2 regions of the Blautia sp. AM42-2 genome follow, and region 2 is predicted to be linked to the other one. Evidence: riboswitches for the same ligand, from Rfam matches in the RefSeq annotation. Region 2 holds a riboswitch; the other holds the start of a gene.
What was found. Region 2 has a riboswitch for cobalamin ahead of DW915_RS07750 (sirohydrochlorin cobaltochelatase). Riboswitches for the same ligand answer to the same signal wherever they lie in the genome.
Positions count from the first base shown of each region.

Region 1: it holds a riboswitch for cobalamin, as region 2 does, so the genes downstream of both, DW915_RS08200 (hypothetical protein) here and DW915_RS07750 (sirohydrochlorin cobaltochelatase) in region 2, are expected to answer to the same signal.

Region 1 covers NZ_QUIM01000005.1:154,303-166,803, forward strand. The annotation lists gene DW915_RS08190 (DUF885 domain-containing protein) at 1-1,664, opposite strand, end outside; cobalamin riboswitch at 1,784-1,986, shown strand; gene DW915_RS08200 (hypothetical protein) at 2,268-6,056, shown strand; gene DW915_RS08205 (ABC transporter substrate-binding protein) at 6,136-7,500, shown strand; gene DW915_RS08210 (FecCD family ABC transporter permease) at 7,512-8,573, shown strand; gene DW915_RS08215 (ABC transporter ATP-binding protein) at 8,580-9,677, shown strand; gene trxB (thioredoxin-disulfide reductase) at 10,250-11,170, opposite strand; gene DW915_RS08225 (hypothetical protein) at 11,230-12,501, opposite strand, start outside.
Region 2 covers NZ_QUIM01000005.1:46,764-59,264, reverse strand. The annotation lists gene DW915_RS07790 (YifB family Mg chelatase-like AAA ATPase) at 1-513, opposite strand, end outside; gene sigK (RNA polymerase sporulation sigma factor SigK) at 709-1,335, opposite strand; gene DW915_RS07780 (HelD family protein) at 1,472-3,523, shown strand; gene DW915_RS07775 (alpha-amylase family glycosyl hydrolase) at 3,582-5,126, opposite strand; gene DW915_RS07770 (helix-turn-helix domain-containing protein) at 5,477-6,352, shown strand; gene DW915_RS07765 (TrmH family RNA methyltransferase) at 6,444-7,268, opposite strand; gene DW915_RS07760 (DUF2798 domain-containing protein) at 7,628-8,086, shown strand; gene DW915_RS07755 (hypothetical protein) at 8,199-8,810, opposite strand; gene DW915_RS07750 (sirohydrochlorin cobaltochelatase) at 8,950-10,254, opposite strand; cobalamin riboswitch at 10,549-10,742, opposite strand; gene DW915_RS07745 (amino acid ABC transporter ATP-binding/permease protein) at 10,806-12,501, opposite strand, start outside.

The sequences.
Region 1 (12,501 bases), 110 kb from region 2:
TCCGAGAGGAGCTGCGAAAACGAGAGCGATCCGACACAGTATTTCAGATAGTTCGCCGGTGTCTCGAGAATATACTGATATAAAGAGGCAGCGGCCGACGCATCCGTGATGCCGAACTGCGCCAGAAAGGCTGACGCATCCGAGAGGAGCCATCCCTGGCTGTGGATTCCGAGATCCAGCAGCGAGCAGAGGATAAGATGCACCGAGCGGTTCAGATACCAGAGACGGCAGAGCGCCTGCGTGTTTGCATCGAGATTACGTGCGGCGTAGCGGCAGGCATATGATTCAACGTAGGTTGCCCATCCTTCCACATAACCCGACGGCGCGTAGAGATGGCGGATCAGAAGCGGGTCGGAGCGCGAGAACGAGACGGTCTGGTACAGATGGCCGGGAAAGCCCTCGTGGGCAAGTGTGGAATACAGCTCGATGCCGGTCATTTCATCCGCGGGATTCAGGTAAATGGAGTTGGGTGAATTGACATCGGCGGGCGGTGTGAGATAAAAGGCGGGGCTTAAAAAATCCTTGAGGGAGTCATCCACGGTCTTTACTTCGTATGCGATACCCGAAAGAACGGGAAAATCTTCAGAAACGGCATTCTGCAGATCGGCAAGCATTTCCTCCGGCGTGGAGAACGGCAGCACGAGCGCCTGCTCGGAGAGGGAGAGCGACGGATTCTGATCGAGAATGATCTGCATTTCGGCACACTGGTCCGCAAGCTGCTGTGTTAAAAGGCGGGTCAGCTCCTCTGGTGAAGCGTCAACACCGACGCGGCTGCGGAGAAGATACGCATAGTAGGAAAGTCCGCCTTCCTGCCGGGAAAGACCGCCGGCGTTCTGTGTTCCTTTGCCGCGGAGTGAAGAAAGAGCATCGGAAAGAGAGCGGTAGGCGGGAAAAACACAGGAGATAAGGAGTTTTTCATGCGTCTGCAGACAGAGATTCCTTTCCGCCTCAGAAAACAGTGAAGACGCCTGCAGTTTATTCTGAAAAACGGTGTGGAGCAGATGGCTTTCCGGTGTATCCGCGTCGGCGAGAAAAGCACTGCACTGGCGGATAATGCCATCGACCGCAAGGTCATTCTGAAACACGCCCTGCCGGGATTTTTCCTGCTCGAGTGCGATGAGATCGGAGAAATAGCGCGGGAGATCCTGCAGAAGATGGAGGTAGTCGGCGATATCCTGCTGTGTGCGGAACGGGTACTCCGCGAGCAGAATGGGAAGCTGTGCCTGAATCCCGAGCGACGGACCGAGCGGTTCCGCAAGAAGGCTGGTGCTGCCCGGCATTTTCTCGCAGTTCAGCTCGTAGAGCAGAAGATCGAGCGTGATCTGATTTTCCGCGGAGAGGCGGTTTCGATGAAAGGATGTGAGCGTTGTTTCCACACTCTGCAGCAGGGCATCATACGAGGTGCGGTCAGGGATGGAAACCGTGCCGAACGAGGCGGTGCCGGGGGCAATTCCGCGGGAAGCCGGATCAGCGAGGGTATAGTGGAGCGTGATGGCAGAAGAGGTTACCTCGGAGTGGAACCGTTCCTCCACATACGCGGAAAACCGGCGGTTCTCACCAGGGGAAAAGAACGGGGAAAAATACCAGAACAGCAGGGCGAAAAGAAGTCCGCCGCACAGAAGCAGAGGGAACAGGATGCGGCGGTGCAGAGAAGCTGGTTTCATAGAATAGGCTCCGGTGCGGACAGTTATCATAAAGTATGTAAAAAATGCTGATTTTATGCGCTTTTTCCGTGGCCTTTCATTTGACTTTCCAAAACGGCTTTGCTATAATCAGTAACGAATGAAATAAGGGACTTTTCAGTGCGGAACGGATTTGAAAAAGAATCCGCGAAGATAAAAGGGAATCAGGTGGAAATCCTGAGCGATCCGGTCACTGTAAGCAGGAGTGTTAGCTGCAGAAATGCCATTGTGCGAAACGCATGAGAAGGCGCGGCTGCCGTGAAGATCTGCGAGTCAGGAAACCTGCTGGAAAGGTTAGTGAATCGCTTCCGATAAAAGCATATATATTCATGGAAAGATGTACGAAGTAAAATCGGACATCTGCTTTTTTGTCGCCATGCGTCCGAAAAAGAGCTCCGGTGGAGAAACTCTTTTGCAGAAAAAGCAGATGTCTGTTTGTCTTTTCGCAGAAAAAATGTGTCCTCAAAAACAAGATTACTTGCAGGGAGACATCATTGACGGGGACAGGCACCGCCCAGCTGCCTGAAAAAGTCAGACGGAATCCGGAGCAGATGCGCGAAGGAGATCCGAAGAAAAGGAGAAGTTATGAAAGGAAATTCAAGCAAATTTCTGGCACTGCTGCTGTCGGCGTCCATGATCATGAGCCCGACTGCCAGCGTATTAGCAGATATGCAGGAAAAAGCAGCACAGACAGAAAGCAGCGCAGCCGCAGAGGAAGCGCCGCAGAGCGAAGAAACAGCAGAGACGGCAGAACCGGAAACAACACCGGCAGAAACCGAGAGCAGTGAAAGCACTGCAGAGACTCCGGCAGAAGAGCCGACGGAAACACCGGCCGCGCCTGCAGAGGATCAGACACCGGCAGGATCTGACGAGACCGAGACATCATCCGCAGATGAGGATGCTTCGGAAGATACTGCAGAGGACACTGCAAAAGACGGTGAAGAGACTGCCGATACCACAGAAAAAGAGCCGGAAGCAGCAGATGAGACTTCCCAAGATGCTGGAAAAGAAACACCGGCAAAAGAAGAAACCAAAGATGCTGTAAAAGAGAATACCAGTCCGGCGGCAGAACAGCCGAAAACGGAAGTAAAAGAAACAACCCAAAATGAGACATCCAATACAGCCGAGAAGAAAGAAACAAAAGCAGCGGAAGCAGCAAAACCGGCAGATGGTGAGTATGAGACTTCTGCAGAAGCAACCGGAAGCATGTTCAGTGTGATTTCTTCCAGACTCATCGTAAAAGATGGAAAACTGAAAGCATCCATTCTGCTGAGTGGAACCGGCTATGATTACCTGTATACGGGAACAGCAGCAGAAGCTGCCGCAGCAGATGAAAAGAGCTGGATTGCTCCGACAGGAAGCGAAACCTATACGGATACGAAGACCGGTGCAGAAAAGACCGGATATCGTTTTGAAATTCCGGTGGAAGAGCTTGACAAACAGATGGATGTTGCCGTTCGCTCAGCCAAGAAAAAAACATGGGCTGATAAAACCGTTACGATCCACAGCACCGATGCAATCCCGACGGTAACACCGGAACCAACCGAGACTCCAAGCGAAAATCCAGGTGAGGATTCCTCGAATAAGCCAGCCAGTGTAGAAGCACCGGTTACCAAAGAGGACGGCAGCGTATTCAAAATGTTCGTCATCTCCGAGGCAACAATGATCAACAAGGGCGATAAACTCGTTCTTACACTGAAAACAAACAACGTATCATTTGATAAACTGTATCTTGGAAAGAACGATGACCTTGCAAAAACACCGGCTATCCAGGGAATGCAGGAAGCAAACGGCGGTTATTCCTTTACATTTGAAGTAGATGCGGACAAAGCCGGCACAACCGTTCCGATCGTTCTTGGAAAGAAAGACGGAACCTGGTACACCAAAAAGCAGCTTTATCTTGCAGTTCCGGGAAGTAAAACACCGGAAGTAACTCCGATACCGGAGCCGACCGAGACTCCGGTCCCGACTGCAACCCCGACTCCGAGTGAGACTCCGGTTCCAACCGCAACTCCAACTCCGGAACCGGCGAAAGTAGAAAACGGTATCTACAGCGGAACCGCGGAGACCGGCGCAGCTATGTTCAAAGTAGTCGGCGTAGAGCTGACCGTAAAAGACGGCGACATGAAAGCACGCATCACGTTAAGTGGTGTTGCCTACGATTATCTGTACATGGGAACACCGGAAGAGGCAGCTGCCGCAGACAAGAGTGCATGGATTGCAGGCGTCGGCACCGTTGATTACACAACAGCAGACGGCGAGACGAAAACAGGAATGCAGTATGATATTCCGGTAGCAGCACTCGATCAGGCACTTGTTGTTTCTTCCCATTCTGCAAAACGGGATAAATGGTATGCAAGAACCATTACTATTGCATCTTCCAGTCTGAAAAAGACCGCAGATCTTCCGGCAGATGAGACCAATAAAGTAGCAGATGGTATTTACAGTGCAGAGGCAACAACTAATGCAGCAATGTTCAAGGTAGTCGGCGTAAAACTGACCGCGAAAAACGGAAAAATGACAGCAGTTATCACCTTAAGCGGAAGCGGCTATGATTATCTGTATATGGGAACCGGAAAAGATGCGGCAGCAGAGAGCGGCGCATGGATCGCTTCCACCGGAAAAGTGGACTACACCTTAGACGGTGAAACCAAAACCGGAATGCAGTTTGAAATCCCGGTAGAAGCACTGGATCAGGAACTTGCTGTAGCAGCTCATGCAGTAAAGAGCGGCAAATGGTACGACAGAGCCATCACGATTGCATCTTCCAGCCTGAAAAAGACCGGAGACCTTCCGTCGGATGACAACAAGGGCGATACTCCGAAACCAACCCTCGTTCCGACCAATACCCCAACCGTATCTCCATCTGAGACACCGGTTGTAAAACCGACCAGCACCCCGACTCCGGCACCGACCCAGAAACCGGCCGATACCAAACCGGAGCAGGAATCCAAATATGAGTCTGACTTAAGCGGCGGCACATCCAAAGTAGACAGTGCAACCACACTGGCAGACGGCGTTTACACACCAGACGGATTCTCCTTCTCCGGCGGATCCGGAAAGGTAACCATCTCCTGCAGCAAGATTACTGTAACGAACGGACAGGCTTATGCAACGATCGCATTCAGCAGTCCGTACTACGGATATGTAAAAGCAAACGGAAATAAATACATGGCAAATGTCAGCGGCGGAAGCAGCATCTTCACCATTCCGGTTGAGCTGAACAAGAACAATACCATCATCGGTATGACCACCAGAATGTCCGTTGCCCATGAGATTTCCTACAACATCTTCATCTCCCTGGCAGCAGCAAAGAAGGGCGGCAGCACTTCTTCCAGCACAGGATTTGTAAAAGCAGACGGAACAACCTCCACGATCAGCACCGATAACTCCAAGCTGGATACCACCGCTCCAGAGATCATGGGACTGGAATACAAAGCAGAGACAAAACTTGCTTACGCAGAGTACTTCAAGATGTATCATTACGACGAAGGCATCACCCTGCTGGAGATCGATATGACAAAAGATACCGAGCGTGATCCGGAGAAACAGACCGAGGACGACAAGAAAGCAGAAGATACCGATACCGCAGCAGCAGAGGATACCGCAGCAGCAACCGACGAGGAAGAAGCGGCAGCAGCATCCGATTCCAAAAAGACCGGCACTGAGAAAGCGAAAGATCTGACCGAAAAGACAAAAGAGCTGTACGAAGGCAATGTTGTCAAATATCTGATCGTTCCGAAAGATGTTGAGATTCCGGCAGGACTGGACAAAGATATGATCGTGATCCAGCTTCCGGTTGAGAAAGCATACGTAGCATCTGAGGATGCCCTGAAACTTCTCGACGAGCAGTTAGACGCAGCAGAGAGCATCAAAGCAGTCGGCATGGAGCAGAAAGACTGCCAGATCGAAAACATTGCAAAAGCAATGGAAGACAAAAAAATCTCCTTCGACGGAGCATTCGATGATCTGGACTACAAAGCTCTGGTAAAAGACGAAATCGACTTTGCAATTCTTCCATCTGAGTTCCTTCCGGGAAATGCAAAAGATGAGGAAGATGCTGATGCAGCCGACGAGACCGCAGATACCAAAGCTGAGGATCAGAAGGACGATAAAGACGATAAGACAACGGATGAGAAAGCAGACGAAGACAAGACTCCGGAAGAACTTCTGAAAGAGGAAAATGAGCGTCTGTCCGACACCGCAGAGCGTCTGGCAACCCTGACCATTCCGATGCTGGTTGACCGTTCCGCAGACGAGAAGACCGATCTTGCGAAAGCAGAGTGGCTGAAAGTCTACGGCGTGATCTTCGGATGCGAGGATCAGGCAAACGAGCTGTTCCAGCAGATGGTAAAGGCAGAAGAGAATAAATAAGTACAATAATTTGCAGCAAAAAATGAGAAAGGGCTGCTGCCATATGGCAGCGGCTTTTTCTTTAAGAAAGGAATATCAAATGACAGGAAAAAACGAAAGAAAGCTGAAAAAATGGGCCGCACTTTTTCTTGCAGCAGCGATGTCACTGACGGCCTGCGGCAGCACCGCATCAACGGGAAGCAGCACATCGTCCGCGTCGGGCACTTCGGCAGTTTCTGAGAGCAGCACATTCACAGCATCCTCAGCAGACGTTTCCGAAAGCCAGACGGAGAGCACATCCGTCTCGGAAAGTACGGCTGAAAGTGAAAGCACCTCCGAAGCCACTGCTGAGAGCAGCACCTCCGGGAGTGATACCGCATCCGCGGATGGTTTCGCAACGACAGACGATGTCAGCGACGCACCGGACATCACCGGAATCACCATCGAGAGCAAGATGGTCCTGAATTACGCCGAGTGCTTTAACGTATACTACTGCACAGACGGCTATAAACTGCTCGATGTCAAAGACGGCGCGCAGTATCTGCTCGTCCCGGACGGAAAAGAGGCGCCGGATGACCTCGATTCCGATGTAATTGTAATCCATCAGCCGCTGGAACGCATCTACATGGCAGCAACCTCTCCGATGGCGCTGTTCGATGCCATCGACTCCCTCGATACGATTCGTCTCTCCGGTGAAACCGCAGACAATTGGTACGTACAGGATGCCGTTGACGCGATGAATGCCGGAACGATGATCTTCGCCGGAAAATACAGTGAGCCGGATTACGAACTTCTGGTCAGTGAGAACTGTGATCTGGCCATTGAATCCACGATGATCCTCCATTCCCCGAAGGTACAGGAGATGATCGAGATGCTCGATATTCCGGTCTTCATTGACCGTTCCAGCTACGAATCCCAGCCTCTTGGCAGAACCGAATGGATCAAACTCTACGGTGCCATGCTGGACAAAGAGGAGGAGGCAGCCGACTTCTTTGCAAGTCAGGCAAGTGTTGTGGAAAATCTGAAGGATTTCCAGAATACCGAAAAAACGGTCGCTTTCTTCTATATTAATACGAGCGGAGCTGCCGTTGTGCGGAACCCGGAGGACTATATTTCCAACATGATCGAGCTTGGCGGTGCGCGCAACGCCTTCCGTGATCTCCAGGACGACAGCGGAAAAACATCCGTGCCGATCACGATGGAGCAGTTCTACGATACGGCCGAAGATGCGGACTACCTGATCTACAACGCAAGCATCGATTCCACCGTCAAAACCCTGGACGACCTGCTGGCAAAGGATTCCATGTTTGCCGATTACAAAGCAGTCAAAGAGGGCAACGTCTGGACAACCGAGAAATCGATGTATCAGGCAACCGATAAAATTGCACAGTTTACCAACGACATTAACCTTCTGGTAACGGGCGGCGATCCGGATCAGATGGTATTCTTAAGAAAATTATCCTGATGGAGGAACGTATGTCAGAGAAAAAAAATATGACAGGAAAAGAGAACAGTTTCCATATGGAAAACTTCCGGCGCCGTTCGCGGTATGCCGCTGTGTTTCTGGTGCTGATTCTGGCGTTCGCTGCCATCACCGTGCTGAATATCAATTCCGGAAACGTAAATATTTCGATTCCGGAAATTTTCCGGATTCTGCTGCGGCGGACCGGAGAGGGGAAAGAGTATAATATTATCTGGAAAATCCGCCTTCCGCGTATTCTGATGGCGGCAATCCTGGGCGGTGCTCTGTCCCTGTCGGGCTTCCTTTTACAGACTTTCTTTGAAAACCCGATTGCCGGTCCGTTTGTTCTTGGAATTTCCTCGGGAGCCAAAATGGTCGTGGCGCTGACCATGATCTTTTATCTGGAGTGGGCGCGCAATATCACATCTTACACGATGATTGTTGCAGCATTCTTAGGATCCCTTCTCTCCGTCGGCTTCATTCTGCTGATGTCCCGACGGATCAAAAATATGGCAGGACTTCTCGTCGGCGGTATTATGATCGGTTACATCTGCTCGGCGGTCACGGATTTTGTTGTCACCTTCGCGGAGGATTCCGATATCGTCAACCTCCACGGCTGGTCACAGGGAAGCTTCTCCGGCATGAGCTGGAGCAACGTAGCGATCTCTGCGGCTGTGATCGGCATCACCTTTGTCATCACGTTCCTGATGGCAAAACCGATCGGTGCATACCAGCTCGGTGAGGCGTATGCGCAGAGCATGGGTGTCAACATCAAAGTATTCCGCATCGCGCTGATTCTGCTTTCGAGTATTCTCTCCGCATGTGTCACCGCATTTGCCGGTCCGATTTCGTTTGTCGGCATTGCCGTCCCGTTCCTCGTCAAACAGAGCCTCGGCACATCGCGTCCGCTCGTCGTAATCCCGGGAACGTTCCTCGGCGGAGCCGTCTTCTGTATGATGTGCGACCTGATTGCGCGTATGGCGTTTGCACCGCTGGAGCTGTCCATCAGTACGGTCACATCGATCTTTGGTGCGCCGGTCGTCATTTTCATGATGCTGCGCCGGAAAAGGGGGTAAGAGAATATGAATGAATATTATTTTCATCTGGACCACCTGACGGTCGGCTATGATAAGAAGCCGCTGATCAAAGATATCTGCATTGGCATCGAAAAAGGCGAGATCGTTACGCTGATCGGACCGAACGGTTCCGGTAAATCAACGATTCTGAAAAGCATCACCCGCCAGTTAAAGCTGGTCGGCGGAAATGTGGAGTTTGACGGGAAAAACCTGCATGAGCTTTCGTTCCGCGAGTTGTCCACGAAGATGGCCGTTGTGCTGACGGAGCGCATGAAGCCGGAGTTGATGACCTGCCACGATATCGTGGCAACGGGCCGCTATCCGTACACCGGACGGCTCGGCATGCTGACCCGCGAGGATGAGGAGAAGGTCGAGAAGGCGATGCGCGCTGTTCATGCCGAAGAGCTCGGCGGCCGCGATTTCAACGCTATCAGCGACGGCCAGCGCCAGAGAGTGCTTCTTGCGCGTGCGATCTGTCAGGAGCCGGAGGTCATCATCCTCGACGAGCCGACTTCTTTCCTCGATATCCGCCACAAGCTGGAACTGCTCGCGATTCTGCGCCGCATGGCAAAGGAGAAGGGCATCACCGTCATCATGTCGCTGCATGAGATCGATCTGGCACAGAAAATTTCAGATAAGATCATCTGCGTCAAGGGCGATGCTATTTCCCATTTCGGCGCACCGGAGACAATTTTCCGCGAGGATATCATCCGCGAACTGTACGAGATTGACAATGGTTCGTTTGACCCGTGCTTCGGAAGCATCGAGCTGCCACGGCCGGAGGGAACACCGCGCGTCTTTGTCCTCGCAGGCGGCGGAACGGGAATCCCGGTGTTCCGGAAACTGCAGAAGGAAAATGTCCCGTTTGCGGCAGGCGTCCTGTATACGAACGATATCGATTACCAGCTCGCCCGCATTCTGGCGATGGAGACGGTAACCGAAGCACCGTTCCAGGAGATCAGCGACGAGGCATTTGCCCGCGCCTGCGAGCTGATGAAGAGCTGTGAACGTGTCATCGACACCGGCGTCCCGGTGGGCATGTGCAACCGCCGGGTCGAAGAGCTGAGGGCAGAAGCAAAGCGGCTTGGAAAGCTGGCAGAGTAAAACAAAGAAAAATCCAATCAAAATCTCCTGTCTGGGAACGAAACAATTGTTTTCCGAACAGGAGATTTTCTTTTTGCAGCCATTGTAAAAACAGCAAAAGAACACGAAAAATGTAATATTAAATTGTACGAAAAATTCATACAATTCAAGTCAAAAACCAACAGAGATTGACACTTAAAAAGTCAAGTGCTTTGTAAAATCTTTTGGCGAAATAACGGTTTTCTCTGTTATGACCAAAACACGCGTTCTGATTTTGCAAGATTTAAACACATGCTTTCCACACCGTTTTTCGTGGATAATGTGGATAACTCGGTGTATAACTTGTTTTTAGGCATGCTTTCGGTGGTTAACTATGTGGATAACTTGTGGACGAGATGTTTATAAAATTGGCCCGTGTGGAAAAAACCCGGTTTCTTTGTGCAATTTCGACAAAAAGAGGTTTTAAAGTTTTGCACGACTGACATGAAAGGTTTTTCAGATTTCAGAAAATACGGGAAAACAAAAAAAGCAGGCAGTTCTCCGTACAATACGAAGAATGCCTGCTTTTGCTGTATTCTATTCGGAAGAAGCCATCAGTGGCTGATCAGATATTTCTCTACCGAAGTCACACAGTTCGCGCCGTCGGCGGCTGCCGTGATGATCTGACGGAGCTGCTTCGTGCGGACATCGCCTGCGGCGAACACGCCCGGCACGCTCGTCACACCGTCCTCGCCGGCTTTGATGTAGCCAGCCTCATCGGTTTCTACGGTGCCTGCGATCAGTGCGGAGACCGGAACGATGCCGACGGCAATAAACACGCCGTCTACCGTGATCACACCGGCTTCTCCTGCCTTTTTGTTCGTTACCTTCACGCCGGACACCATCTCGTTTCCCTCGATGGAATCCACAACCGTATCCCACACCATTTCCACATTCGGCAGTGCCAGCAGTGCATCCTGGAGAACACCGGCTGCCCGCAGTTCATCGCGGCGGTGGATCACGTAAACCTTTTTGCACGTTCTGGCAAGGAAAATCGCATCCTCCACGGCGACATCGCCGCCGCCGATAACGGCAACGGTTTTGTCTTTGAAAAATGCGCCGTCACACGTTGCACAGTAAGAGACGCCCATGCCGGAGAGCTCCTTTTCACCAGGTACATTTAACGCGCGGTGCTCCGCACCGGTTGCAAGAATGACCGTTTTGGCATGATACTCATTTTTTCTCGTGCGGACAATCTTGATCTCTTCGTCAAGAACAAGCTCCTTCACACGCTCGCGGGAAAATTCCGCGCCCATTTTTTCAGCGTGTGCGCGCAGCGTGCTTCCGAGATCCATGCCGCTGATGCCCGGAAGGCCGGGATAGTTGTCTACTTCATAGGTATTCAGCACCTGGCCGCCGCTTGCAAAGTTTGCCTCAATCGTAAGAGAGGAGAGCTTTGCGCGTTTCGCATAAATCGCGGCAGAAAGACCCGCCGGGCCGGAGCCGATGATGATAACGTCGTATAAGTTTTCCATAAAAATCCTCGTTTTCGTCTGTAGTAAGCTGCCATGCAGCCATTTTTCTGAAAGTATCGTTACGGAGCCGGTGTTTCGGACGGTTCCTGACTGTCGGAAACGGAAGATGAATCTTCCGCGGAAGTTTTTTCAGCTTCTTCTTCCGGCGCTTCCGGCTGGTTGTGAACCACCTTGATGCTGCGTACCAGCTTCAGATCGTTGTCGATGCCGACTTCAGTGTAGTCCAGCTTTTCGTCATCACTATAGAATGTGTAGAGTGTCAGGTTACTATCCTCTTTTTCCGTTTTTTCTGATTTGGCATCCCCTGCCTTCGCCAGAAAATCGCTCTCGGAGGTGCCGAGCGTGATGCCGTTTGTGATTGAAATCGGAATCTTTGTCGTATCGAGATCGCCGTACAGCGAAGTAACAAAACAGTTGCGCACTGTCGTCGCCTCCGCGCCGTAATTATGTACGGTGCAGTAAAGCTTCTGACCGCCCTTTTCCAGCGTGACGTAGCCGTATTTTCCGTTTAAAACGGCCGTATCGGACTCTTTCGTATTGACGGTCCAGTCGTGGTCCAGAAGTTCACTGACCGGAACGGGAAGATGATAGAGTACATCGTCAAAGCGGACGGTCCAGTCGTTGATTTCACTGCTGTCGGCTTCCGGTGCCTGGTAGGCCTCCACTTCCGGTGTTGTGGCATCGCTGACACCATCGAGCGCTTCTGCATCAGCCGTGGTCGTAAAGTTCTGCATATCGAGGGAATACAGAATTCCCGTTTCGTTATCGAAGCCGAGCGTGATCGTCTGGTACAGCCCGTACTCATACGTGAACTGCACAGAGGTATCGGCCTCATAACGGTCCTTTGGCACACCGTAGATGCTTTCCACATCCTCCATCAGCGACTGCTGCAGGGTGACGCCGTTCGGCAGGCCGACATAGATATTCTGGCCCTCAGCGGTCGAGGTATCGATGTGAATGCCTCCGATCAGGCATTCCGCCACTGGCTTTGCCGTGGTGTCCGGATTGGCAATATCGACGGTAATCTGGTTTCCGTCCTTTTCAAAGATTTCGCCCTCTGAGAAGGATTCCGGCTGGATTTCCTTTGCGTCGTCGCCGCTGTAGACCCAGCCAAGCGCTGTAAAATCCGCGTAGGATTCCGGAATTTCGTATGTATCGCCCCAGATGGCAAGCTGAAAACTGTTCAGGTTCTTCGAGAGATCCACATCGTATTCCGGAATCTCATCGGAATCGCCGGAGGCCGCCAGATTGTCTTCGGGGTCGTCATCGTCGGTACTCTGACTGATGGTTGTGATCGGAATCGTTTCTGTTTTCTTTCCGCAGCCGCTCGT
Region 2 (12,501 bases):
TTTCCCTTCACAGCAGTAGTTCAAAAGCTCCTGTAAATTCTGGATTCCAACGACGTGAAGCCCGCCGACCAGACCCCCTTCCGCGGCATTTCCGGCTGGAACAAGAAGCGTTGTGCATCCAAGCTCCCGCGCCTTCGCCGCTGCCGGAAATACACCGCTGATCTCCTGCACATGGCCGTCAAGGCCGAGTTCGCCGAGCACCATCGTTTTCCGGAGTGACCCGGGCGGAATCCGGCCGAGCGTCATCAGAACGCCCGCTGCAATCGGAAGATCGAAACGCGATCCTTCTTTTCGGACGTCCGCCGGGGATAAATTAATCGTAATTCGTTTCGGCGGCAGGGAAATTCCCATGTTTTTGAGGGCTGTCCGCACGCGGTCCTGCGCCTCCTTTACCTGGGCACTCACGTAGCCGACCATCGTAAACTGCGGCATGCCGTCACTGACATCCGCCTCCACCTGCACCGGAATCATCTCCATGCCCGAGACGGTGGCTGATAATACACTGCAATACAAAGAAAACCTCCTTTTCTTTCAGTAGCAGGTCGTATAGTTCCTATTTATTTTTCATTTTGGGAAAATGTCCGGCAAGAACACCGGGAAGATATTATCTTTGATTTTTGTTCGAAAAAGTAAGGATAAGGAAACCTTTTCTGCACCTGATTTCCTTACCCTTTATTATAGAAGCAGTCCGTTTGAAATGTCAAGCATTTACGAAGCGGCAAACCGTAACCGCAACTTTTCAATTGCATTCTTCTCGATCCGCGACACGTACGAACGGCTGATGCCGAGCCGGGCAGCGACCTGTTTCTGTGTGTATTCTGCTTTTCCGCCAAGGCCGTACCGGAGAAGAAGCACCTGTTTTTCCTGCTCTTTTAATTCCGAATCCAGATAACAGTACAGTCGCACCGCGTCCTCTTTCCGGTTGTACTGTTCCGCGATATCCTCCCCGCCGCCCTCCACGATGTCGAGCAGATGGATCTCATTTCCCTCCTTGTCGGTTCCGATCGGCTCGTAGAGGGAAATCTCCCGTGCCGTTTTCTTTTTGCTCCGAAGATACATCAGCAGCTCATTATCAATACAGCGGGCGGCGTATGCGGCCAGCCGGTTTCCTTTTTTCGAATCATATGTCATCACCGCCTTGATGAGGCCGATCGTTCCAATGGAAATCAGATCGTCGAGATCATCGGGCAGGCCCTGATACTTTTTCACAACGTGCGCGACCAGGCGCAGATTCCGCTCGACCAGAATGTCTCTGGCTTTTGTATCGCCCCTCTGATACGCATCCAGACAGCTTTTTTCTTCCTGTGCAGACAGTGGTTTTAAAAAGGGTTCCAAGAAAAGCGGCACCTCAAAGGGGATTTTTCTTTATTTTATGTTTGAATTGCAGGAAACGTGCCTGTCTGCTATACTGATAAGATCAGCCGGGTTTTCCGGCACTCGACATTATATTTTTAAGAGGAGGTTTCCTTTTATGACAGACCAGAAAAACGGACAGGAATATCTTTCTTTTGTGCTGGAAAAGCTGCAGGCGCGTCTTGCCGAGATCAGCCAGTCTCTGCTGGACGGACAGAAAGAGATTGAAAATATGCACGATTATTACTGGCAGAACTATACCGAGATGGACCAGTACGGATATGAGGATTACGACAATCAGCAGGCGCTGCTGCATCAGGTGAATGCGAATCAGGAGCAGCTTCTTCTGCGGAGCCGCTTCCGGAAAATGCTGGATTCTCCGTTCTTCGGGCGTGTGGATTTCCGCTATGACGGGGATGATGAGCCGGAAATTTTCTATATCGGCATCGGCAATTTTGCGGAGCGGCCGGGCGAGCTGCCGCTGATTTACGACTGGAGAAGCCCGGTCAGCGGTCTTTTCTACGATTTTGACCGCGGGCCGGCTTCCTATCTGGCGCCGGGCGGCGAGATGACAGGGGAAATCTGTTCCAAGTGGCAGTATAAGATCCGGGATGGAAAGATGATTTACGGATTTGAGAGTGATGTGAAAATTGATGATGATATTTTAAAGGCGGAGCTTGGCAGCAACGGCGAGGTACAGCTGAAGAATATTATCCGCACAATTCAGAAGGAACAGAATGCGATCATCCGCAATACAAAGGACCGGATTCTGGTAATTCAGGGAGCGGCGGGAAGCGGCAAGACATCGGTGGCGCTGCATCGGATTGCCTACCTTTTGTATCATGACAGACAGAATCTGAAGTCTTCGAATATTCTGATTTTATCGCCGAACGGGGTATTTTCGGATTATATTTCACATATTCTGCCGGAACTCGGTGAGGAGAATATTCAGGAGATGAGTTTTGATCTCTTTGCTTACCGCAAATTACAGGACACGGCGGCGGACTGTGAGGATCGCTGTGATCAGATTGAGCGGGAGATGCGGGATCCAAAAGCCGCAGAACGGTTTGCTTTAAAACAGTCGCAATCGTTTGTGGACCAGATGGAGGGATTTGCGCTGGAACTTGAGGACGAGCTGATGAATTTCTCAGACGTTTCGTATAAGTCGTTTGTGAAGTCGGAATCGGAGATTATTACGCTGTTTTATGACAAGTTTGCGGATATTCCGCTGCTCTCGCGGATGGATGCGGTGGCGGAGACGTTTATTGACGAGATCGAGACGCTGCTGAACCGGGATCTGCCGGAGGAGGAGCGGATTCCGCTGATTGAGAAGTTCCGGAAGATGTATGAGACGATGGATTTTTATGTTCTCTACAATCGTTTTCTGAAGAAGGAAGGTTATCAGACGCTGCCGCGGCGGCCGTTGGAGAAGCGGAAGCTGCGGTATGAGGATGTGTATCCGGTTCTGTATCTGAAATACCGGCTGTCGCGGCAGGCGGAGCGGTCGAATATTAAGCATCTGGTGATTGATGAGATGCAGGATTATTCACGGCTGCAGTATCTGATTATCCGGCGGATGTTTTCCTGTAAGATGACGATTCTCGGGGACCGGGCGCAGACGATGGCGGATCAGCAGCAGGATGTACTGCAGTTTTTACCGGGGATTTTCGGGAAGGATCTGCGGCGGATTGAGATGCGGAAGAGTTACCGGAATACGGTGGAAATTGCGTCGTATGCGGCAAATCTCATTGGCGTGACGGATCTGGAGCTGTTTGAACGGCACGGAATGCCGGTGTTGGAACGGGATGTCACGGATCTTGAGGCGGCTCTGCGGGAGGCAGTGGATACGCTGTTTCCAGAGGAGAAAACGTATGAGACGGCGGCGGTGATTGTACCGGATGAGAAGACGGCGGAACGGGCTTATTTGATTTTACGGGAGATTCTGGCGGAAAAAGATTTTGACTGTGAGAAGCGGCTTTCTTGGCTGAACCGTGACAGCTCCAGTTTTAAGAAAGGACTGACGGTTACCACATTTTATCTGGCAAAAGGGCTGGAGTTTGATCAGGTGTTCTCGATTTTCCCGAAGGACGAGAAAAGGGAGATGATGATGCAGGCGCAGTATATTGCAGCGACCAGGGCATTGCATGAGCTGAGAGTGTATCATATTTAAAAACAGGGAGATCCTCCGAAAAAATTCGATTGGATCTCCCTGTCATTTTTATTTTCGATCAGATATGATAGAATCCTGCGGACTGTGCCGGGATGGTGATGGTTCCGTCTTTGGATTCTGCTTTTCCTCCGATCGTGTAGAGGGCATCCTTCAGCTCTGCACTGTATGGGAAGGACTGCTCTTTGTCGGATGGATTGATGATAACGAGGACTTTTTCACCCTCAGCCTCACGGACGTATGCCAGCGGATACTGGTTTTTCTCTGCATAAACGAACTCGATGGTTCCGCGGCTTAAGAGTGCTTTGCTGCTCTGGCGGATCTGGATGAGTTTTTTAACTTCGTGGTACAGGGAATCCGGATCGGCCATCTGTGCTTTTGCGGTCGGACGGTCTTTGCCCGGATCCATGGTGATGTAGAGGTCGCTGGCCGGTGCGCTGGAGAATCCTGCGTTGGTGCTGTCATCCCACTGCATCGGAGAACGGGAACCGGTGCGGTTGTATCCGCCCTCAACGGATTTCAGGCCTTCGACGTAGCGCATACCGATTTCATCACCGTAGTAGATGAACGGCGCACCTGGCATGGAAAGAAGGAAAGCGAAAGCAATTTTCAGCTCATCCCCCTGCAGACGGCGTGCCAGACGGTCCATATCATGGTTTCCGGACGGGATGCAGATCAGGCCTTTCTGTGCGGTCTTATTGTAGTTGGTTTTGTAGGTCTCTACAAACTCAGAGATATCTCCTTTTCCGCGTTTGGAGAAGAATGGCTCATCGCAGCGGAACAGATCGTTGTAATGGGACGGTCCAAAGTGAAGCAGGAAGTCCATGTGGAAACCGCCCTGTAAGGATTTGTCCGGCTCGCCCCACTCAGATACCATGGCTGCATCCGGGAACTCGGCGTCGAGAAATTTCCGTACCTGCTGCCACAGGCGGATGGTTCCTTTGCCTTCCTGATCGTTCTTTACCAGGGAGCCCGCCATATCGACACGGAAGCCGTCGCAGCCCATGTTCAGCCAGAATCTCATGACATCTTCCATCGCTGCCAGCGTTGCCTGCGGTCCCTCATCATCAAAGGACTGCTGCCACGGTTTTTCCGGATCCGGCTGATAAAAGCCGTAGTTCAGGGCCGGCTGGTTGGAGAAGAAGTTGATGGCGCAGGCGCCGTCACGCTCGGAAATGCCGCGCAGGCTTCCCATTCCTTCCGGTGCTTCCCATACGTTATTGGTCCATACGTAGCGGTCTGTAAATTCATTGCGGTCTGCTTTCATGGATTCTTTGAACCATGGATGCTCAACAGATGTATGGCCCGGAACCAGGTCGAGCAGAACGTGCATGTCACGTTTGTGTGCCTCTTCGAAAACTCTCTTCAGATCCTCATTCGTTCCGTAGCGCGGTGCAACGCGGCAGTAATCTGCGACATCGTATCCTGCATCACCGAATGGGGACAGGAAGCACGGGTTGATCCAGATGGCGTTGCAGCCCAGCTCCTTGATGTAGTCTAATTTTTCAATGATACCCTGGAAATCTCCGATTCCGTCGGCGTTGGTATCGTTGAAGGACTGCGGATAAATCTCATAAAATACTGCGTTATCTAACCATTTTGACATTTTTTCTTTCCCTCTTTCGCTCTTATTTCTGCTGTATTTTCGTCGTTGAAGCAAGTGTTTCTATATGATATATTACTACTGTATCCGCTGAAATACCAGTAATTTCCTATTTCATTCTAATACTATTCTATGATTTTAGTTACAGTTCACTGGTACCCAGCGAACTGTAACCTTCGCAGCCCTCATTTAAAGTTTTGCTTCGCAAAAGGAGGGCTGCTCACACCTGAATCACTTTCTTACGCAGCGAAACAGCAAGTGTTTCACTGCTGAGTGAACATTAACTGATTTTATCCATGCCACGCTCTGCCATTCCCGGCATTTTACGGACATGCTTTTTGGAGGAGGATTTTATGATGCTTTCTGCTGCGAAAGAAAAACGCCAGCACGGCTCCATGCAGGTTCCCTACAGTTATTATGACTGCCGGATGCCCGACTATTTTCCCGGCGTACCGCTGCACTGGCACGGGGAGATGGAGCTGAATTATATCAAACGCGGAACGGGGTATTTTCAGTATGAGGACCGTCTGCTTACGGCGCATGCCGGTGATATTTTTCTGATTCAGCCGAACCTCGTACATGCCATTCTGCCCGCCGGGCAGGAGTCGATGTTTTATGATACGATTGTTTTCCACCAGAATATGCTGATCGGCGGGTATGACGACCGCAGCTACACGGAAATTCTGCAGCCGTTTTTCTCCGCCCGGCGCCGCATCCAGGCACCGATTTCACCCGAACATTCCGGTTATGCTGCACTTTCTGCATCCGTCCATCAGATTTTCCGCTGCATCCGTGAAAACTCTGCTGTCTCCGATCTTCTGCTGAAAAGTGAGCTGCTCCGCTTCTTCTATCTGCTCGCCGCATCGCCGGAACTCTGCACCGATCGTCCCGCCATGCCTGCGGCTGCTGAAAACCTGCGGCCTGTGCTCGCCTATATCCAGGAGCACTTCGCCGACCCGATTACCATAGAGGAACTTGCCAGGCTGTCGCATTTGAGCAAAAGCTATTTTATGAGCTGTTTTAAGCAGACCTTCGGCCTCGGGGCCGTTGAATATCTGACACAGCTTCGGATCAAAGCCGCCTGCGAGGCGCTGCGCAGTACGACGCGGAGTGTGTCCGAAATCGCGTACGACAATGGTTTCCGCAACCTTTCCAACTTCAACCGGCAGTTCCGAAACAAAGTGGGATGTACGCCGCAGATGTATCGGAAGGAATTTCAAAATTCGTAAATTCAAAAAGGGATGCATCAAAATATGCATCCCGAAAATCTATCTCTGATCCTATTTTTATTCCGTAATCTCCGGTACCGACGGAACATCTTTATCTTCTTCCCGCCAGCTCCCAGAATGCGACAGCGCTCGCCGCAGCGACGTTCAGTGAATCCACACCGTGTGTCATCGGAATCAGCACGGTTGCATCTGTTTCAGCGATCGTATCACTTGCCAGTCCGTCACCCTCGGTTCCGAGCAGAATGGCGAGCTTTTCATGCGTTTTTAACGACGGATCATCCATCGGAACGGAGTCTTCTTTTAATGCCATCGCAACGGTATAAAATCCAAGTTCCTGCAGTGCAGCAATTCCCTGCTCCGGCCAGTAACTGCCGCCTGGCAGCACGGTCCACGGGACCTGGAAGACATTTCCCATGCTCACGCGGATGGCGCGGCGGTACAGCGGGTTGCTGCAGCCTGATGTGAGGAGCACGGCATCGATGCCAAGCGCGGCGGCGGAACGGAAAATCGCACCGACATTCGTCGGGTTCACGACATTTTCCAGAATCGCCACGCGGCGGGCATTCCGGCAGATTTCCTCCATAGCCGGAAGCGTGCGGCGGTGCATCGCGCAGAGCATGCCGCGCGTAAGGGCAAAGCCTGTGAGCTGTTCCAGCACCTTCGTCTCTGCTGTATAGACCGGCGCGTCCGGGCAGTGCGCAAAGAGTGCTTCGTTTGCGGCAAGCTCTGCGCTTCCGGCAAGGAACGAAACCGGTTCATAACCGGCATCCAGTGCGCGCTCGATGACACGCGGACTCTCTGCGAGAAAAAGGCCTGGCTGCGGTTCATAATAGTGCAATAACTGCGGTTCTGAAAGACGCGCATACACGTCGAGCTCCGGCGCCGCAAAGTTTTCGATTTTTCTGATCTCTGACATAATATTGATTTCCTTTTGCGTTTTCTCTTTGTTTTCACTATGTTCTATTGTAGCAATCCCGCTCCCGTTTCGCAATCCATTCTTTTTCGCGCCGGTGCCGTTCCCCGCACCATTCGCCAAACCGTGCTTCCAGCACGCATCGAATTTTCTTGTTTATCTGTCTTTTTTAAAAATTTCTCAATTTCCTCTTGCCAAACGCCGCCAGAGACGTTATAATAATCGACGGTTCAAAATTAAAAACTGCAGAAAAGATTGGTATCAGATTGGAAACGGCACAAGTGCATTGCTTGGTTAACGAACAACACATGTGTCTTTTTTGCGCCCATTTTTCAAAATTGCAAAGAAAAGGAGAACAATCGATGCCAAAAACAAAATTTCAAAACGTTGTATTTACCCTCATGATGTCCTTTCTGATGGTCTATGCCATGATCTGCTACAACATTTCCATGAACATCGGCGGAATGACAAATCAGTTCTTTCTGATGGCGTTTCACGAGATGATAATCATGTGGCCGGCCGCTTTTATCCTCGAGTTTTTCCTCGTGGATCATCTGGCTCACAAATTAGCTTTTTGCATGGTAACACCGCAGGATCGTCCGATCGTAATCACGCTGGCAATTTCCATTATGATTATTGCTATTATGTGTCCGATTATGAGTTTTATTGCAACACTGCTGTTTAAAAATGCCGGAAAAGAATTTGTCGCTGTCTGGCTCCAAACCACGTTCTTAAATTTCCCGGTTGCCTTCTTCTGGCAGCTCATGTACTGCGGACCCTTCATCCGTTTTCTGTTCCGCAAACTGTTTCCGGAGAAATAAGAAAAGATATCCACAAAGGGAACCGTTTTTCCCCTCTCTGTCCACAATTTCTGTGGACAGACGGTGCAAAATGGTTCACCTTCTGTGGATATCTTTTTTGTTTTTTCCCGGATTACTCCTGTGGTACCGGATTGGATACGCTGACTACATGATCATACCAGGTTCCTTTTTTACCAATGATCGCAACATTGAAATCCTCGTCCAGTTTTTCTACCGGGATATCAAAGCCGTACACTTCATCTGTGGTTCCGTCAGAATACGTTACCTCATCTGTGGTCGGCTCGATCAGCTCTGCACCGTCTGCCTGCGCTTCTTCTTTTGTTCCCACAAAGACATTGACAATGTTTTGGGATACCAGGCTGACGTGGATGGTCATTTTTCCGTCTTTTACCGTCAGGACACCTTTCCCTTCTTTTGCTTCATTGACATGGAACATATTGCTGTCTGTATTGAAGTCTGCCGTATACGTACCGTCTTCCAGCTCTGATGCGTTGCTTTCTCCTGCAGTCTCCGCTGCCGATGCGCTTTCTGCTGAAACATCTGATGTGGATGTACTGCTCTCTGCCTTAGATGCATCCTGTACAGAAGCGGAAGATGCGTCTGCCGCAGAAGACGCAGATACTGCAGATGCAGAAGATGACGCTGCATCCTTTCCGCCACATGCGCCGAGCATGGATACAGTCAGTGCTGCTCCAAGAAAAAGAACTGCCAATTTTTTTCTCATAATAAATTTCCTCCTTGTATCACCTTGAAGCGGATCTTTTTCATCCGCTCAACTTAAAATCCGACAGCACACTGAGTCTCTTCAGCCGTACTGCCGGATCTTATTTTACTCTATTTTACGTTCGGAATGCAACCCCTAATTATTCAGCATCGTCCTGAACGCCGTTGCCGTCCATAGCTGCCTTGGTATGCTGTACATACAGCTGCTCAACAGCATCAATTCTTCCAAGACCTTCGATCTGAGTGTCGATCTCGTCGAATGCACCGGATGCCTCAAACTGGCTCTTCCAGGAATCCTCATCCTCGCCTGCCATATCGTTGTTTGCGTGGTCACCTGCAACAACCATCAGCGGCCGAAGAATTACTTTCTTGTATCCGGCTGCTTTTACTGCCTCGATCACGTTCTCGCAAGCGGTCTCTTCCGGCTTGCCCTCAACGGTTCCGATGAATACGTTTTTGTATCCAAGAGTATCCATCTGTGTCTGCATCTGGCTGTAGGTTACATTTGCAGTGTGGGAAGTACCATGTCCCATAAATACGAAAGCAGTGCCGTCCTCTGCTGCTGCATCCAGACTGTCATAATTTGCAGATTTTACTGCCTGTGCCGTGATTGCTTCTGCAACGGCCTGTTTGTCCTCGTTGATTACGGTAGCGTCACTTCCAACCTCGCCAAGCAGCGGCTCTGCGATGGTTACGGACTCAAATTTATCTTTATAGCTATCTACTGCTTCTTTCAGCTCGTCGTACTCTGCGCCGTGCATCAGATGAGTCGGCTGAATAATCAGTTTTTTCACGCCATTGCTTACAGCTCTTTCCAGTGCCTGATCTACGTTGTCGATCTTCTCGTCATCGCGGGCCTGTACATGGTTGATGATGATCTGTGCAGTGAAGGCACGTCTTACGGACCAGTCCGGATATGCAGCCTGCAGAGCTTTCTCAACGCCTCCGATATCCTCAGCACGGCTGTCGTTGAAGGAAGTACCAAAGCTTACAACCAGAAGCTCATCCTCGCCGATCTCGTCTCCGTTTAACGGATCATCCTTGGAAGCATCCCCTGTGTCTCTTCCGAAGTAATCCGGATCTGCGTTCTCTCCTTCTACAAGTTCCTTCTGCGCGTCTGTCAGGGCATCCCATGCCTCTTTTGCTTCTTTGCACTGCTCGTCGGTGTTATCATTTCTTTCCTGTACATAAATTGCGTCAATCAAAGCTGCCACTTTATCTGCTGCCTCCTGGTCTGCATCTGCGGATACCTCTTCAGATGCAGAAGATGCGCTTACGCTGCTGCTTGCTGCTGTGGTGTCTTCCTCAGATGCGGAAGATGCACTTACGCTGCTTGTTGCTGTGCTGCTTGCGCTGCTGCTGGATGCGTTGCTGCTTCCGCATGCGCCGAGCATAGATGTTACCATAGCTGCTGAAATTAAAGCGACTACAAGTTTCTTTTTCATTTTTGTTTTCCTCCCATTTGCTGGTATCTTTGCAACAACCAATATCGGGGACGTTTTACATTTCAAACTATGAGAAACACGCTCCGCGAGTTTCTCAAGTTATCGCTGCAGTCGCTAAGGTCTCGTGCAAGCACGGACTTTGGCTCGTTGCCCGCGTAAATAGAAAGAAGCCCTTTCGTTTTTCAACGAGGGGCTTCCAGTATTTTCATCACAAAGAAAACCATCTCACCCGCTGTGGGGCAAATGTCCGCTTTCCTGTTTTGTACTGCCAGTTCCTCGTGGCACGAACGTAACGTTCCTGTACTGCGAAAGGCAGGTCTCCCGGCTCATTGCTTCAGGATTTGACTCCAGCGCATCGGTCTCCTTCCCGGTTTCCCAGTGGATCATTCCCCTGCTTGCAAAATACGGTGACGAGTTCGTGCAGGATTCACACCTGCTTCCCTTTTCACCGGACACGTATGTCCGACACCTTACACATCGATATTTAATTGTCTTTTCTTTAACGACTGTTAGTGTAGCACATCGTCTTTTCTCTGTCAAGTGCTGTAAAATCAGGAAATCCGGCCATTTTCCATTTCATATACCACATCCGCGACGTTCATCGTGGACACTCTGTGCGATACGAGCACAATGGTTTTCTCTTCTGCCGATTCTTTCAGGGATTTCAGAATAATTCCTTCATTTAAGGAATCAAGATTCGATGTCGGCTCGTCCAGCAGGATCATGGATGCGTCATGCAGGAATGCCCGCGCGATACCGATCCGCTGTTTTTCTCCGCCGGACAGCGTATCGCCGAGTTCTCCGACTTCGGTGTCGTAGCCGTTTGGCAGTGTCATGATGAAATCATGTATGGACACCTTCTTCGCCGCCTCCATAATTTCTTCCCGCGTCGCGCCGGGTTTTGCAATAGCGATATTGTTCGCAATCGAATCGTGGAACAGGTGTGTCTCCTGCGTCACATAGCTTTCCATATCGCGCAGATGCTTTGTCGGGATTTTGCGGACATCGGCTCCGTCCACGGAAACGCGCCCCGTCTGGACATCCCAGAAGCGCATCAGAAGTTTTAAGATCGTCGATTTTCCGGAACCGCTCGCGCCGTGGATGCCGGTGATTTTTCCCGGTTCCAGTTTCAGCGAATACTGATCCAGAATCGTCTCGTCTTCGTAGGCAAACGTTACATTCTGCGCCTCGGCTCCTGCAAATGCGTGGTCACCGCCGGATGCCGCATCTCCCGGAATTTCCTCCACCAGCGGCGCTTCCTCGAGAAGGGAAAGCACACGCTCGCCGCTTGCCAGCGTCTGATTCAGGTTATTCGACAGGCTGGACAGCGCCACGACCGGGCCGAAGGAACCCATCATCGCGATTGTGCAGGTCAGGACTCCCTCAAATCCGATCCCGCCTTTCGTGTAAAGATAGATCGTCAGTGCCAGCATGCCGAACGATGCCAGAAGAATCACCATGTTGGTGACAGACCGCTGGGAGCCTTCCATGCGGCTTAAGTTTTCCTGCACAGAAGTCAGTTCTTTCGACCGCCCTGACATCTGCTCTTTCCGTTTTTCGCCCTGTCCGTACTGAATCGTCTCGTCGAGGCCACGCAGGGAATCCAGCACGAAGCTGTTCAGCTCGCCAAAGCCTGTCCGGAACTCCATTCCTTTCTGGCTTCCGCGCTTTCCGTTCCACATCGGGATCACAACGCCGACCGTCAGATACGCCGCAAGTGCAAGCAGCCCTGCCAGAACATGGTATCTTCCAATGAAGCATACCATAATCAAAGAAGTTAATGCTGCAATCGCAATCGGGGAAATCGTATGCGCATAGAATACTTCCAGAAGTTCGATATCGGTTGTGATAATCGAAATCAGATTTCCTTTGTCCCGTCCTTCCAGCTTCGCCGGGCAGAGCTTCCGCAAAGCTGCAAACACTTTATGGCGGATGATCGCCAGCAGTTTAAAAGCAATAAAGTGGTTGCAGTACTGCTCCGCATAATGCAGAATGCCGCGCAGCACCGCGATCACGATCATCACCGTGAGTATCGTTTTTACCGGGGTATGTACAAGCCACATGTTTTGCACCGAAAGGCTCGTCCCTGCCGCGCCCGTCAGTAAGCCATGCACGATGACCTGTCCTGCCAGAATCGTCAGGAAGATCGCACATAAATATCCCATTGTTCCAAGAATAATTGCCGCCATCATAATATGAAGCAATGGCTTCACCAGCCCGATCAGGCTTCCCATAATCCGGAGGGCG